2 regions of the Cyanobium sp. Copco_Reservoir_LC18 genome follow, and region 2 is predicted to be linked to the other one. Evidence: predicted binding sites of a transcription regulator. Region 2 holds the regulator's gene; the other holds the start of a gene.
What was found. Region 2 encodes NtcA, which controls nitrogen genes in cyanobacteria. Its sites were predicted from a motif close to GTANCNNNNGNTAC; they were not measured.

Region 1: the regulator NtcA is predicted to act here: its motif matches at 5,219-5,232, upstream of L107_RS02250 (urease accessory protein UreD).

What each region holds. Positions count from the first base shown of each region.
Region 1 covers NZ_ASAC01000004.1:207,044-214,058, reverse strand. Annotated here, with positions in the region: gene urtA (urea ABC transporter substrate-binding protein) at 1-490, opposite strand, end outside; gene ureG (urease accessory protein UreG) at 713-1,327, opposite strand; gene L107_RS02275 (hypothetical protein) at 1,393-1,998, shown strand; gene L107_RS02270 (MlaD family protein) at 2,001-2,882, shown strand; gene L107_RS02265 (ABC transporter substrate-binding protein) at 2,907-3,920, opposite strand; gene L107_RS02260 (urease accessory protein UreF) at 3,920-4,603, opposite strand; gene ureE (urease accessory protein UreE) at 4,600-5,163, opposite strand; gene L107_RS02250 (urease accessory protein UreD) at 5,268-6,182, shown strand; gene L107_RS02245 (Coq4 family protein) at 6,242-6,925, shown strand; gene L107_RS02240 (sulfite exporter TauE/SafE family protein) at 6,959-7,015, shown strand, end outside.
Region 2 covers NZ_ASAC01000010.1:127,224-134,238, reverse strand. Annotated here, with positions in the region: gene L107_RS04750 (alpha-mannosidase) at 1-433, shown strand, start outside; gene psbN (photosystem II reaction center protein PsbN) at 421-570, opposite strand; gene psbH (photosystem II reaction center phosphoprotein PsbH) at 673-873, shown strand; gene L107_RS04735 (TatA/E family twin arginine-targeting protein translocase) at 893-1,228, shown strand; gene pth (aminoacyl-tRNA hydrolase) at 1,242-1,850, shown strand; gene L107_RS04725 (DUF3146 family protein) at 1,869-2,126, shown strand; gene L107_RS04720 (resolvase) at 2,104-2,544, opposite strand; gene L107_RS04715 (DUF3084 domain-containing protein) at 2,541-3,788, opposite strand; gene ntcA (global nitrogen regulator NtcA) at 3,835-4,500, opposite strand; gene rph (ribonuclease PH) at 4,643-5,395, opposite strand; gene L107_RS04700 (cob(I)yrinic acid a,c-diamide adenosyltransferase) at 5,560-6,159, shown strand; gene dcd (dCTP deaminase) at 6,164-6,757, shown strand.

The DNA of each region.
Region 1 (7,015 bases), on a different contig from region 2:
CAGCCTGCTGGTTGGGAACAGCGCCGGTGTAGAAGATGTTCCTCGAACACTCCTGACCCTCGTACTGGATCGGGTAGAAGAGGATGTGGTTCTTCGACTCGAAGACCGGCAGCATCGCCTTGCGGCTGGCGGAGGTCCAGCCGCCGAAAACGACGGCAACCTTGTCGGAGTCGATCAGTTTCTGGGCCTTCTCGGCGAAGGTGGGCCAGTCGGAGGCGCCATCTTCGGAAACGGCAACGATCTTGTAGGACTTGCCGCCGACCTTGACGCCGCCGGCGTCATTGATTTCCTTGATCGCCATCTCTTCGACTTCTTTCAAAGTCGTTTCGGAGATGGCCATGGTGCCGCTGAGGGAGTGAAGGATGCCGACCTTCACTTCACCGTCAAAATTGCCGCCGGACCCGGACTCGCCCCCGCAGGAGACGAGGGTTACGCTCACGGCAGTTGCGGCGATTGCAGCTGCCAGTCGCCTTGAAAGATGCAGAGACATTGATGCCTGTTCAAGATGAATTGTAGTCGCCGTAACCGACGGCAAAGGGAAAGGTACGGAAGGACGTGGCTACCCCCGGTATCCGATGAGACAGAAAGAGCCCCAGGGCCTGCCGGGGTGAGGATTTGCACGTCACCAAGCTGTCGATATGTTGCATTACCTACGGTTTAGGTGATCAACGCCTGAAAGACGAATACCGGATTTTTGGTCCGCTCTGGCGGCTCAGGCCGCCGCAGGGTCGGGCAGCTGCCGCAGCAGGAAGCTTTCGACCCGGTCCAGTCCCTCGCCACTGCGCAGATTCGTGAAGCACCAGGGGCGACCGCCGCGCATGCGTTCGGTGTCGCTCTCCATCACGGCCAGGCTGGCCCCGACCATGGGGGCCAGGTCGATCTTGTTGATCACCAGCAGGTCGGAACGGGTGATGCCGGGCCCCCCCTTGCGGGGGATCTTGTCCCCGGCGGCCACGTCGATCACGTAGATGCACAGATCCACCAGCTCCGGGCTGAAGCTGGCCGCCAGGTTGTCGCCGCCGCTCTCCACCAGCACCAGGTCGAGGTCCGGGAAGGCCTCCTCCAGCTCCTGCACAGCCGCCCGGTTGATCGAGCAGTCCTCCCGGATGGCGGTGTGGGGGCAGCCGCCGGTCTCCACGCCCCGGATACGCTCCGGGGCCAGGGAGCCGGCGCGGGTGAGGAACTGGGCGTCCTCCTGGGTGTAGATGTCGTTGGTGACCACCGCCAGCTGCAGCCGTTCCCGCAGCCTCCGGCAGAGGGCGTCCACCAGGGCCGTCTTGCCCGATCCCACCGGACCGGCCACGCCCACCCTCAGTTTGCTGCCCATCGCCCCGGTCCAGGATCGGTGCCATCCTGACGCCAGCGCCGAGGGCTGCGGTGGGGGACGGACCGATGCCGACGCTGATCCGTCGCTTCGAGCGCCTGGATGCCCGACTCGTCGCCTCCGTCACGGGCATGGGGGTTGTGGTCTGCCTGGGGTTCATCGAGCTGCTGCGCAGCCCCCTGCAGCAGCTCTCCAGGGTGACGATCGAACTGCTGGCGGTGCGGGCCCTGCTGTTTCTGGCCCCACTGCTGGTCAGCCTGCTGCTGCTGCTGCGGGATGGCCCGCTGCTGCTGGGCCGCCGTCGCCCCCCCGCCTCCTGGGGGCCCGACCTGCTGGCCAGCGGCCTGATGAGCGTCGTGCTGCTGCTTTATTTCATGGCGGCGGTGGTCATCACCGCCAGCCTGTTGCTCAACCAGGGGGATGGGGTGGGGGAGGTGGGCTTCCTGATCGGCCAGCTGGAGCCGGCCCGCTTCGCCTCCGCGCTGGCCAGGGCGGCCGCCTATGGCGGGATCTGTGCCGCCATCTGCCTGCACCAGGCCGGGCGCAGCTCCGCCGGCGCCGCGGCGATGGCCTCCGGCATGGCCCGGTCGCTGCGGCTGGGCATCGGGGTGATGGTCTGCCTCGATGTGCTCTGGTCGATCGTCGTCGATCCCCTGCGCATGGGAGGGACCTGACCGTGACCACCGCCGCTCCCGCCCCCGCCCCGCCGCGGCGCCCTGGGCCCCAGAGCCTGGTCTTCCTGGCCGGCGCGGTGGCCCTGCTGGGGGTGTTCGTGTTCGGGATCGCCCGCTCCGGCAACTGGCTCGCCCCCAGCGTCCGCCTGCAGTTCCGCACCCTCGACGCCGCCGGCCTGCAGACGGGCATGGCGGTGCGCATCTCGGGATTCGCGGTCGGCCAGGTGCGCCGGATCGTGCTGCAGCCCGACGCCCAGGTGCTGGTGGAGCTGGAGCTGCGGGACCCCTACCGCTCCATGGTGGGTCGCCGCAGCCGGGCCGAACTGGCCCAGCTGGGGCTCCTGGGCGACAGCTACATCGCCATCACGCCCGACCCGGCGGCGATCGGCCAGCCCCCGATCGGTGATGGCGAGACGCTGGTGTTCACCAGCCGCCCCGACATCGACGACCTGATCGCCGAGGTGGCCAGCAGCCGCATCCCCCTGCAGCGGGCCGTCAGCAGCGGCCTGACGCTGGCGGAGACCCGCCTGCCCCGCAGCCTTGATGAGCTCGACCGCACCCTGGTCGCCAGCCGCCGCCTGGCGACACGCCTGGAGGCGGACACCCGGCGCAGCAGCAGCGAGCTCAACCGCACCCTGGGGGCCACCCGGCAGCTGGCGGAGCGCCTCGAAGGGCGCGCCGATGGCACTGCCGCCGACCTGTCGGCCCTGATCAAGCGCCTCGAGAGCACCGAATCCCAGACGCGGCCGCTCCTGCTCCAGACCCTGCGCGAGCTCTCCACCATGGCCGCCGCCACCAACCGCCTGGTGAAGACGCTCAACGAGAGCTGGGTGATCGAACTGATCGAGCGGACCGGGGAACCCCGAACCGAGCCGGGCCGCTGATCACCACGACGGCCGCCGGCGGCGTCACCCCTCCACCCGGTCGGCCTGGCGCAGCAGCTCGGGCGGGAACGTCACTCCGATGGCCCGGGCCGTGCGGCGATTCAGCAGCAGCAGCTTCTCGGTCACCGGCTCGAAGGCCATCGTGGCGGGGGATCGGCCACGCAGCACCTGCACCGCCAGGGCTCCGGCCTGGGCCCCGTCGGCCTCCGGATCCCAGCCCACCACCGCCAGGCACCCCGGCGTGGCGATGTCGGACGGGTCGACGGAATAGACCGGCAGGCGATGGCGCAGGCCGGCCGCCGCCAGGGCCGGGAAGCCCACGCTGGTGGCGTAGTCGCCCACCCGCACCAAAGCCCCCACCCGGTGGCTGGCCAGGGTGTCGGCGGCCCGGGTCACCTCCGCCGGCCCGGCCACCGGCTCGACCATCACCACCAGGGAGCGCGGCGCCGCTTCCCGGCGCAGCAGCTCGGCTTCGAAGCTGGCGTTGGCCTCGGAGGGGTTGTAGACGAGACCCACACTGGCCAGGCCGGGCGTGATCCGACGGGCGAGATCGAGCTGCTCGGCCAGGGGATTGGTGCTGACCGTGCCCACCACATGGGGCCGGTGGCGGGTGTAGCTGGTGCCGGCCCCGGCCCCCCAGGGGTTGGAGCAGTAGCAGAACACCACGGGCACCCGCGCCGGGGCGATGGCCAGGATCGCCGCCAGGGGCGGGGTGCCGATGGCCACGAGCAGGTCGACCCCGGCCTCCAGCAGCTCCGCCACCTGGGCACGGCAGGTGGCCATGCTGCCCGCGGCGAAGCGCTCCAGCAGGGTCACGCCGGCCGGTGCCCGGAAGCCGCCCCCGGCCAGGCCCCGCACGAAGCCGCGGCGGGCGGCATCGGGGCCGGCCCCCCGCACGTACTGGACGATGCCCAGCCGTGGCGGACCCGGCGGCCGGCGGCGGGCGTGGCAGCCGGCGGCCAGGAGGGTTCCGGTGGCGGCGGCCCCGGCCAGCAGGCCCAGCGCCTGGCGCCGGCTGGCCCCTGCCGTCGTGGCCATCAGCTGCGGAACAAACGGGAATACAGCTCACCATGACCCAGCTGGGCCAGACCCGCCCCCACCCCCCCGTTCCAGAGGGCTTCGGGATCGGCCGCCACCAGCTCCGCCGCCCGGGCGGCGACGGCGGGCGCCAGGGCCAGCTGCAGCCGCTGGGCTTCGGTGGGTCCCAGGGGCACGAGTCGCACGGCGGCGCTGAGCTGGGTGGCGATCCAGCCGTAGAGGTAGGCCTCGACCACCTCCTCGGGCCCGATCTCCAGGGCCACCCCGGCCCAGGCCCAGGCCGCCGGCCAGGCCAGCCGGGCGGGCCGCTCCCCGGGCAGGGGCCGGTCCAGGTCGGCCAGCAGCTGCAGCAGCGAGCGGCCCATCTGGCGCTGCTGGGCCCGCACCTCGGCCGCCTCCCGCTGGGCCAGCAGCCAGCCGTCCAGGTCCAGCACTTCCCCACGGGCCGGCCCCTCCGGGGACTCACGCCAGCGGGTGAGCGCCTGCATCAGCCGGCCCAGGCTGGCGGCCTCGATCGCCAGCGCGCCCCGGGCCAGCTCCGCCTCCAGCCAGTGGGCCACCGCCTCGGCGTCGGCCAGCTCGCCGGCCTGCACAAGCACCTCCAGCCCCTCGGAGTAGCTGAAGGCCCCCACCGGCAGGGCGGGACTGACGAGCTGGAACAGCCGCAGCCGGGTGAGGCTCATGGGTGGGGATGGCCATGGTGGTCATGGGCGTGGTGGTGGTCGTGGCCGGACGGTGCGTAGGCCCCGGCTTCGGGCAGAAACGGCCCGGTGATCCGCTCCACCGTCAGTCCCCGATGCCGCAGCAGATCCTCGAGCACGCTGTCGATGCCCAGCCGCAGCTCGTCGCGGCGCAGCTCCAGGGCCACATGGCGGTTGCCCAGGTGATAGGCCGCCTGCAGCAGGGCCAGGGGATCGGAGGCCCGCGCCACCAGCAGCGGCTCCGGGGCCGCCTCCACCACCACCAGGGGGCCGCCGCCCTCGGGGGCCAGGCGGTCGCCGGGCTCCAGGGCGGCGCCGCGGGGCAGCTGCAGCAGCAGGTCCCGTCCACAGGCGCTGCGGCGATGGCCCCGCAGGCTGGTGCGCTCGTCGGCCCGGAGCGGCAACCGCAACGGAGGCTCCGGCCACGGCTCCGGCTCCGGCCCCTGGTGCCGGCCCAGGCACCGCACCAGCACCAGGGGCCCGGTGCCATCGGCAACCGTTGCACTGGAAGCCGTGCCGTCGGAGACCGGGGGTCCGGGCATGGGGCAGGCCAGGGAGAGGGCCATCCACCCTGGCCAGCCATCGGCCGCCGGCCATGTGTCGGGTGCTACCGAATCCAGCCCCCCGGGGACCCACCATCGGCGCCATGCAGCTCACCGCCCCTGCCCCCTGGAGAGCCCAGGCCCGGCTTCGTTTCGAGACCGGCATCGGCTTGGACGTTGCCACCCGGCACCAGGGCGGGGCGACGGCGCCGCTGAAGATCCAGCGGGCCTTCGCCGCCGCCGATGGCCGCTGCGAACTGCCCCTGCTGCACACCGGCGGCGGCCTGGTGGGCGGCGATGAGCTGGCCATCGAGGCCGATCTCGCCGCCGGCAGCCGCGCCCTGATCACCAGCGTGGCGGCCCAGAAGGTCTACGGAACCGTGGGCCGCTCCCGCCGGGTCCCCGCCGGCAGCTGGACCCATCAGACGCTCGATTTCACTCTGGCGACCGGGGCCGATCTGGAGTGGCTGCCCCAGGAGCTGGTGGTCTTCCGGGATGGCCTGTTCCAGCAGACCTGCCGGGTGGAGCTGGCCGAAGGGGCCAGCTGGCTGGGGGCGGAGGTGGTGCGGCTGGGGCGCAGCGCCGACGGCGAGACGCTCGGCTCCGGCCGCTGGCGCTCGCTGCTGGAGATCCGGCGGCAGGGGCAGTGGGAACTGGTGGACCGGCTCGAGCTGGGCGGCGCCAGCCTGGAGAGCCCCCACGGGCTGGGGGGGCAGCCGGTGTTCGCCAGCCTGGTGTGGGCCGCCCCCGGGCCGGTGGGCGAGCCCCTGCTGGAGGCCTGCCGCGCCGAGCGCCACGGGCTGGAGGGGGCGATGGCCTGTGGCCGGCTGGAGCGGGGCCTGGTGGCCCGCTACCGGGGGCGCTCCACCCAGGCGGCCCGCTTCTGGTTCACGCGCATCTGGGCCCGGATCCGGGCCGAGCGGGGCCTGGCGGCTCCGGTGCTGCCCCGGGTCTGGCCGTTCCAGGAGCAGCCCCTGAACCAGGAGCCCCTGCCGGTGTCCACGGCCCGCAGCTGGTGACCCCCCGGCCTGACGCAACGCAACACCGGCCCTAGGTTCGCCCCAGGCGCCGTCCCCCGATGCATCGCTTCCAGCTTTCCCTGCAGGCCCTGGGCCAGGCGCGCCAGCTGATCGCCGTGGGGCGCAGCCAGGGGGATCTCGCCCGGATCGCCGACCTGGTGGACAGCTTCCTGGACACCCCCCAGATGGACGCCTGCATCGCCCGTTTCCGGGCCCTGCCGGGCGGGGCGGCGATGATGGACGAGCGTTATCCGCCGCTGCAGCCGGACCTGGAGCGGCTCGAGGCGCTGCCGGAGGGGAGCCTGGGCCACCGCTATGCCGCCCTGATCCGCCGCTTCAACTACGACCCCGAATTCTTCCGCCCCCGTCCCGTCGACACCGAGGGCCGCTGGCTCACCCAGCGGATCGCCACCACCCACGACATCCACCACTTGGTCAGCGGTTTCGGCACGACGCCGGTGGGGGAGAACGGCGTGCTGGCCATCACCGCCGTGCAGATCGGCTTCCCCGCCTACGTGAGCCTCACCCACGCCGCCCAGATCGCCGGGTTCCGCTTCAGGCTCGACGGCTACGCGACCCTGAGCCGGGCCATCAGCCACGGCACTACCATCGGCTTCACCGCCCATCCCTTCGCCACGGTCCGCTGGGAGGAGGGCTGGGAGCTGCCGGTGGCGGAGTGGCGCCAGCGGCTGGGGGTGACCCTGCCGGCAGACGGGGAGCCCTATGGGATCGACCAGCCCTGAGCGGCCGCGGGGCCGACCACCCTCCCAGCCGCGATGACCGACCCCCTGCCCTTCGGGATCCAGGCACTGGTGGCGGCCCTGGCGGCGATC
Region 2 (7,015 bases):
GGCCACCCGGCTGCGGGAGCCCCTCTGGTGCCGGCCGATGGAGCCGTCCGCCGGAGCAGGCGCCGAGGCGGGGGGCGCGGCCGACAGGCTGTTCCCGTGCCTCGGCGAGGACCTGCAGCTGGTGGCCCTGCGGCCCCTGCCGGCGGACGACGGCGCGGATGCCGACGGCGCGGCGATGGACGCGGAACCGGAATCGGGCGCCGTGCTCCTCAGCGTCCAGAACCTGGGGCCCTGCCGGCGGCGCTTCTCAGCCGGACCGGACTGGACCGTTCTCGGGCCCTGTGATGCCATGGGCCAACCCCAGGGGGCCGGCGAGGGGAGTCGGCACCCGGTTGCTCAGGGGCCGGAGCCGCTGGCCCTGGCCCCCTGGCAGCTGGGGCACTGGCGGCTGCGGCGGGCGCCGGCGGGGAGCGCGGCGGCTCAGTCGTCGTGATCGTCGAAGGGATCGGTGAGGCCCTTGGACGGCGGGCCGAAGGCGGTGTACACCCCGAAACCGGTGAGGGCCAGCAGCACGGCGAGGACCGCGAGGGCCACCGAGAGGGCGGGGGAGGTGCTGGCGGCGGGTTCCATGGAGGGGGCTTGCGTCACAACTCTCGACAGCCCAACTCGGTGCGGCCGGCAAGACCCTTACAGTAAGCACCGCGATTCCGTGCCCGAGAGGTCCGAGCTGCCATGGCCCAACGCACCCGTCTGGGAAACCTGCTGCGCCCCCTGAACTCCGAGTACGGAAAGGTGGTGCCCGGCTGGGGCACCACCCCCGTGATGGGCGTGTTCATGCTGCTCTTCCTGGTGTTCCTGCTGGTGATCCTGCAGCTGTACAACAAGTCCCTGCTGCTCGAGGGCATCAACGTCAACTGGAACGGCGTCGGCTGATTCCTCTCGCCCCCTGTCCATGAACATCTTCGGCATCGGTCTGCCCGAGATGGCGGTGATCGCCGCCATCGGGCTGCTGGTCTTCGGACCCAAGCGGCTGCCCGAGCTCGGCAAGACCCTGGGGCGCACCCTGCGCGGCTTCCAGTCGGCGTCGCAGGAATTCGAGAAGGAGTTCCGCACGGCGGTGGGCACTGAGCAGCCGACTGGGCAGCCGATCGACATCTCCGGCCCCCCAGCCGCGATCACGCCGGCCGCCGAAGCTCCTGCCGTCGAAACGCCTGTCGTCGCGGAGACGGCAGCGCCTGTGGCCCCGGTGGCTGAGGAGGCCGCCCCCTCCAGCGGTCCCTCCAGCTGAGGACGGCCTGCCGTTGGATCTGCAACTGCTGGTGGGCCTGGGCAATCCCGGCCCCCGCTACGCCGACACCCGCCACAACGTCGGCTTCATGGTGCTGGAGCGCCTGGCCCGAGCCGGTGGTGCCAGCTTCCGCAACCAGGGCCGCCTGCACGGTCTGCTGGCCGAGACCGGCCAGGGGGACCGGCGGCTGCGGCTGTTGATGCCCCAGACCTTCATGAACGACAGCGGCCGCTCGATCCGTGCCGCCCTCGACTGGTTCCGGCTCGAGCCCGCCCAGATGCTGGTGCTGGTGGACGACATGGACCTGCCCCTGGGGCGCCTGCGGGTGCGGGCGGCGGGCGGCGCCGGCGGCCACAACGGCCTGCGCAGCACCATCGCCCACCTGGGCAGCGAGTCCTTCGCGCGGCTGCGCATCGGCATCGGCGCGCCGGGCGAGACGCCCGAGGAGCGGCGGGCCCGCACGGTGTCCCATGTGCTGGGCAAGTTCTCCGCCGCCGACCGGCCGGTGCTGGAGACGGTGCTCCAGGAGGTGGAGGCGGGCATCGACCTGATCCGCCGGGTGGGGCTGGAGAAGGCGGCCAACCGTCTGAACAGTTTTCGTGCCGATCCGCCGCCATCCTGAGAGCATCGACAACGTCCCGTGAGCCGCCTTCCCGCCACCACCGCCCAGCTGCGGGTGCTGCGCCAGAGCTTCAGCCCCTGCCTGCTGGAGGGGGAGATCAGCGCCGGCGGCTTCCAGTGGCGCTTCCGCTGGGCCTTCGACCGGGGCGAGCTGCAGGTGGAGCCGTCCCTCGGGCGGGCCCTGATCCAGGACGCCCTGCTGCGCTTTCTGCTCAAGGCCGACTACCAGCTCGAACCGGGCGGCGACTACGTGTTCACGGTGCGGGCGTCGTTCTGATCAGCTCCCGCCCCAGCCGGCGCTCCAGCAGCAGCTGGGCCACCACGTCGTCCCAGTCGCGGGGGGGCTGGCGCAGGCCCAGGGGCAGCAGCCGCCGCCAGCCGCGGGCGGGGTACAGCTGCCAGTAACGGCGCCGGGCCGCCAGGGTGGTGCCGCGCTCATCCACCAGCTCCACCGGCAGCAGGGGCTCCAGGCGCCGCCGCCAGGGGCCGCTGCCGGTGCCGTCGCCGATCACCACGGCGGCGAGGGCCTGCCGGCGGTGCCACTGCTCCAGTCGCTCCCAGGCCACCTCCGGGGGCAGCACCAGCGCCTCGCGGATCTCGCGGCGCCCGGGATCGGTGAGCACCAGGCCGCACTTGCTGCGGCCCGGATCGAGCCCCGCCAGGGGGCCGGGGGCCGCCAGCGGTCCCGCGCTCACGGCCGCACCGGCCGGGTGGCGGCGTCCTTGCGCAGCCAGCGCAGCTCCACGCTGATCGGGTCGGGGGTGTCGGCGTTCTGGAGGGCCACCGCCTCGAGGTTGGCGGTGACGCCGGCGGGGCGCTCGCTGAGGTCCCGGGCCAGGGCATTGAAGCCGGCGGCATCGAACTGGAGCCCGTTGACCAGGGTGCCCTGGCGCTGGGCCTTGGCGAAGGCGGCGGCCAGCAGCAGGTTGAGGCGGCTGCGCACGGCGTCGATCTCGCGCACGTCGGGTTCGAGGGCGGTGCGGGAGAGCACCTCCCCCTGCTCCACCACCTGGCGGTTGGGGCGCAGGTCGGGGAAGGCCAGCACCTGGGCCTCGCCCCGCAGCACGTTGGCGGCCGAGCGGATGCTGACCACCCAGACGCCGGGGGTGGCGAGCAGGGATTCCAGCCGGACGATGTCGCTGCGGGGCACCAGCAGAATCTGGCGGTTGGGGGGCTGGCCGGGGAGCAGCAGCTGGAAGGCGGCCCGGTTGGCCTCCTGCAGCAGGGCATCGATCACCTGCCTGGCCTGGTCGGGGCGCTGCAGCTGCACCTTGGCGGTGGCCAGGGGCTGGCCACTGGCGATCACCACATCGCCGCGGCGCAGGGCGATGACGTTGGTCTCCAGGTCCTTGAGTTCCTTTTCGCCGGCGGCGATGCGACGGCGCACATTGGCCAGCTCGGCCTCGGTGCGGCGGATCTCGGCGTCGCGGCCCCGCACCTCCCGGCTGAGCCGGGCCCGCTCCGCCTCCAGCCGGGCGCGCTCGGCCTGCAGGGGCTGCAGCTCGCGCCGCAGGGTGTCGACGCGGCGCTCGGCGGCCAGCAGCTGGTCACGGGCACGGCGCTGGCTGGCCAGGGCCTGGTCGCGGCGGCGTTCGGCGGTGATCAGGTCGAGGCGGCTGCGCTCCAGTTCGCCCCGGGTGCGGGTCAGTTCCCCCTCATTGCGCTTCAGGGCGGCGCGGCTGTCCCGCAGGCGGTCCTGGATCTGGTCGAGCTCGAACAGCCCCACCCGCAGGCGCTCGCTCACCAGCAGCATCAGCCCCAGCGAGACGGCACTGATCAGGCTGCCGGTGAGCACCGTGATCACCACGGCGGTCTTGCGGGGCCGCAGGTTGAACAGGCTGAGGCGCGCCTTGCCGACGCGGCTGCCCAGTCGGTCGCCGAGGGTGGAGAGCACTCCGCCGAGCACCAGGAGCGCGAGGATCAGCAGCCAACCCGACACCTTCCGAGCCCCGGTTCCGCGATGCACCAAGTATCCCTGGCGGGCGTCAGCTGAACCGCTTGGCCAGGGCGATGGGGTCGAAGACGGTGATCTTCTTGCGGTCGATCTGGACCAGGCCGTCGTTGCGCAGGTCGCCCAGCAGGCGGGTGATGGTGACGCGGGTGGAGCCGATCGCCTCGGCGATGGCCTGGTGGGAGAGGCGCAGGTCGATGGTGATGCCCTCGGTGCCGGGGACGCCGAAGTCGCGGCAGAGGACGAGCAGGAAGCTCACCAGCCGGGAGGACATGTCCCGGTGGGTGAGGGTCTCGATCATGGTCTCGGTCTGGAGGATGCGGGAGGAGAGGCCCTGGAGCAGCAGCAGGCCGACGCTGGCGTCCTGCTCGATGGCGCGCCGCACCGAGGTGGCCGGGGCGGTGACCATCTCGACCCGGGTGAAGGCGATGGCGTGGTAGAAGCGGTCGGAGCGCTGGCCGGTGAGCAGGGACAGGACGCCGAAGAGGCTGTTCTCGCGCAGCAGGGCCACGGTGATCTCCTCGCCCGACTCGTAGACGCGCGAAAGGCGCACGGCGCCGCGCCGCAGCAGGTAGACCCGCTCGGCCGGGTCGCCGGGGAAGAAGATCGTCTTGCCGCGCTCGATGGTCTCGACGCTGCTGCCGGCCAGGCCGCGGATGACGTCCAGCAGGGTGGTGGCCGTGGCGCCGGGGGCGCCCATGGGGGTCACGGAGCCGGGGGATCCGCTGGATGGACTGCTGGGGTAGCGGCTGAAGCCACGCGTAGCGCCGACCATCAAGGCGTGGCGAATGGTGATGAACCTATGGATCGGTCTGGCCGATCCATGTAGCCAATGACACTCTTTAGCCGGTCGTGGTGCCTGGCGCCACAGCCAGGGCCCGGCGCTGGGCCTCCTGCAGGTCCCGCAGGCCCGGTTCGGCCAGATCCAGCAGGGCGTCGAGGCGGGAGCGGGGGAAGGGGGCGCCCTCGGCGGTGCCCTGGATCTCCAGCAGCCGCCCCTGCTCGTCCATCACCACGTTGAGGTCCACCTCGGCGCGGGAATCCTCGGAGTAATCGAGATCCAGCAGGGCCACACCGTCCACGAGCCCCACCGACACGGCCGACACCTGCTGGCGCAGGGGCGAGGCGGCCAGCACCCCCTGCTGCTGCAGGCGTTCCAGGGCGGCGGCCAGGGCGATCCAGGCGCCGGTGATCGAGGCGGTGCGGGTGCCGGCGTCGGCCTGGAGCACGTCGCAGTCGACCAGCAGGGTGCGCTCGCCGAGGGCCTCCAGATCGAGGGCGGCCCGCAGGCTGCGGCCGATGAGGCGCTGGATCTCCTGGGTGCGGCCGGAGAGCTTCATCAGCTCGCGGCCCTGGCGGCTTGGGGTGGAGGCCGGCAGCAGGCGGTATTCGGCGCTGAGCCAGCCGCTGCCGGAACCCCGCCGCCAGCGGGGCACCTCGGGGTCGAGGCAGACGCTGCAGAGCACCCGGGTGCGGCCGGCGGCGAACAGCACCGAGCTGAGGGCGAAGCCCATCGGATCCCAGTCGACGGCCACCGGGCGCAGGGCGTCGGCGGCGCGGCCGTCGTTGCGGGGGGCGTCGGCAGGAGTGGTCACGCGGGCCATCGGCGAAGCCGATCGAGCGTAGGCGGCGCCGGTGGTACGTCTGTTCCCAGCCACTACCGATGGTGTGCCGGGCTGTTCAGGCCCGCTACATTCGGGAGGTGAGGGGTCGGGACGCTGCGTCCGGTCGCTTGCGTCAACGCTTCTGTGGGTTGTCCATGACCGCCAGCCTCATCGACCCCGGCCACCCCCGGCGCACGGCGGCTCCGGCGCGGACCGAGCCGCTGGCCCTGGTGCCACCGCTGCGGCTGGTGAGCCAGCCCGAGGGGCTGCTGCAGATCCACACGGCGCCGTTCCGGGGCAGCTTCGCGGCGGTGTTCAGCCAGGCCCTGCGCAGTGCCGGGCTGGGCAGCCGGGTGCTGGTGAGCCAGTTCCTCAAGGGGGGCGTGGAGCAGGGGCCGGCGGGCAGCCTGCGGCTGTGCGGCCGGCTGGAGTGGCTGCGGCCGGGCACGCCCCACTGCCTCGACGGGCCGCCGGGTTCGCAGGGGCCCGAGGGGGCCACGGCCGAGGAGGCGCTGGAGGCGGTGGCCGAGGTGTGGGAGGTGAGCCGGGAGCGGCTGCTGAAGGGCGATCTGGATCTGCTGGTGCTGGATGAGCTGGGGCTGGCGATCGCCCTGGGCTACCTGGGCGCCGAGGCGGTGATCGAGGCGCTCGAGCAGCGGCCAGCCCATCTGGATGTCATCCTGACGGGCCCCTCGATGCCGGCCAGCCTGATGGCGATGGCCGATCAGGTCACCCAGTTGCGCCGCGGCGGCTGACGCCATGCTCAAGAACGACCACTGGATCAACGAACAGGCTGCGGCCGGAATGCTGGAGCCGTTCCAGCCGACGCTGGTGCGCCACCTGGATCCGGAGGGCCGAACCGGGCCGGTGCTGAGCTTTGGATGCTCGTCCTATGGGTACGACCTGCGGCTGTCGCCGAAGGAGTTCCTGATCTTCCGCCACGTGCCCGGCACGGTGATGAACCCGAAGCGGTTCAACCCGGCGAACCTGGAGCCGGCGCCGATGCACAGCGACGAGGACGGCGATTACTTCATCCTGCCGGCCCATTCCTACGGGCTGGGGGTGGCGCTGGAGAAGATGCGGGTGCCCTCGAACATCACCGTGATCTGCCTGGGCAAGAGCACCTACGCGCGGCTGGGCATCATCGTCAACACCACCCCCGCCGAAGCCGGCTGGGAGGGCCACCTGACGCTGGAATTCAGCAATTCCTCCGGCGCCGACTGCCGCATCTACGCCAGCGAGGGCATCTGCCAGCTGCTGTTTTTCGAGGGCGACCCCTGCGCCACCACCTACAACGACCGCCAGGGCAAGTACCAGCACCAGCCCGAGCGGGTGACGCTGGCGAAGGTTTGAGGGGGGTTTGGAAGGATGGAGCAGTTGGCAGGGGGATGGGACTTCTGTAGCCAAATGGACAGTTGGTTATCGGGTCCGTCTAAGTCGCTTGTCCCGGTCGGCGCCACAGCGCTCAGAGACTGCTGTGGAAGAGCTCTGGGGGAATGGCCTGCGCTGCAGCTTCGGCTTATGCGGCTGGGAGTCTGCCTCATGGGTGGTTATCGGAACCGTCCAATAAACAGTTATGCTTGATTCACCACAACCCATCTCAACGATGAC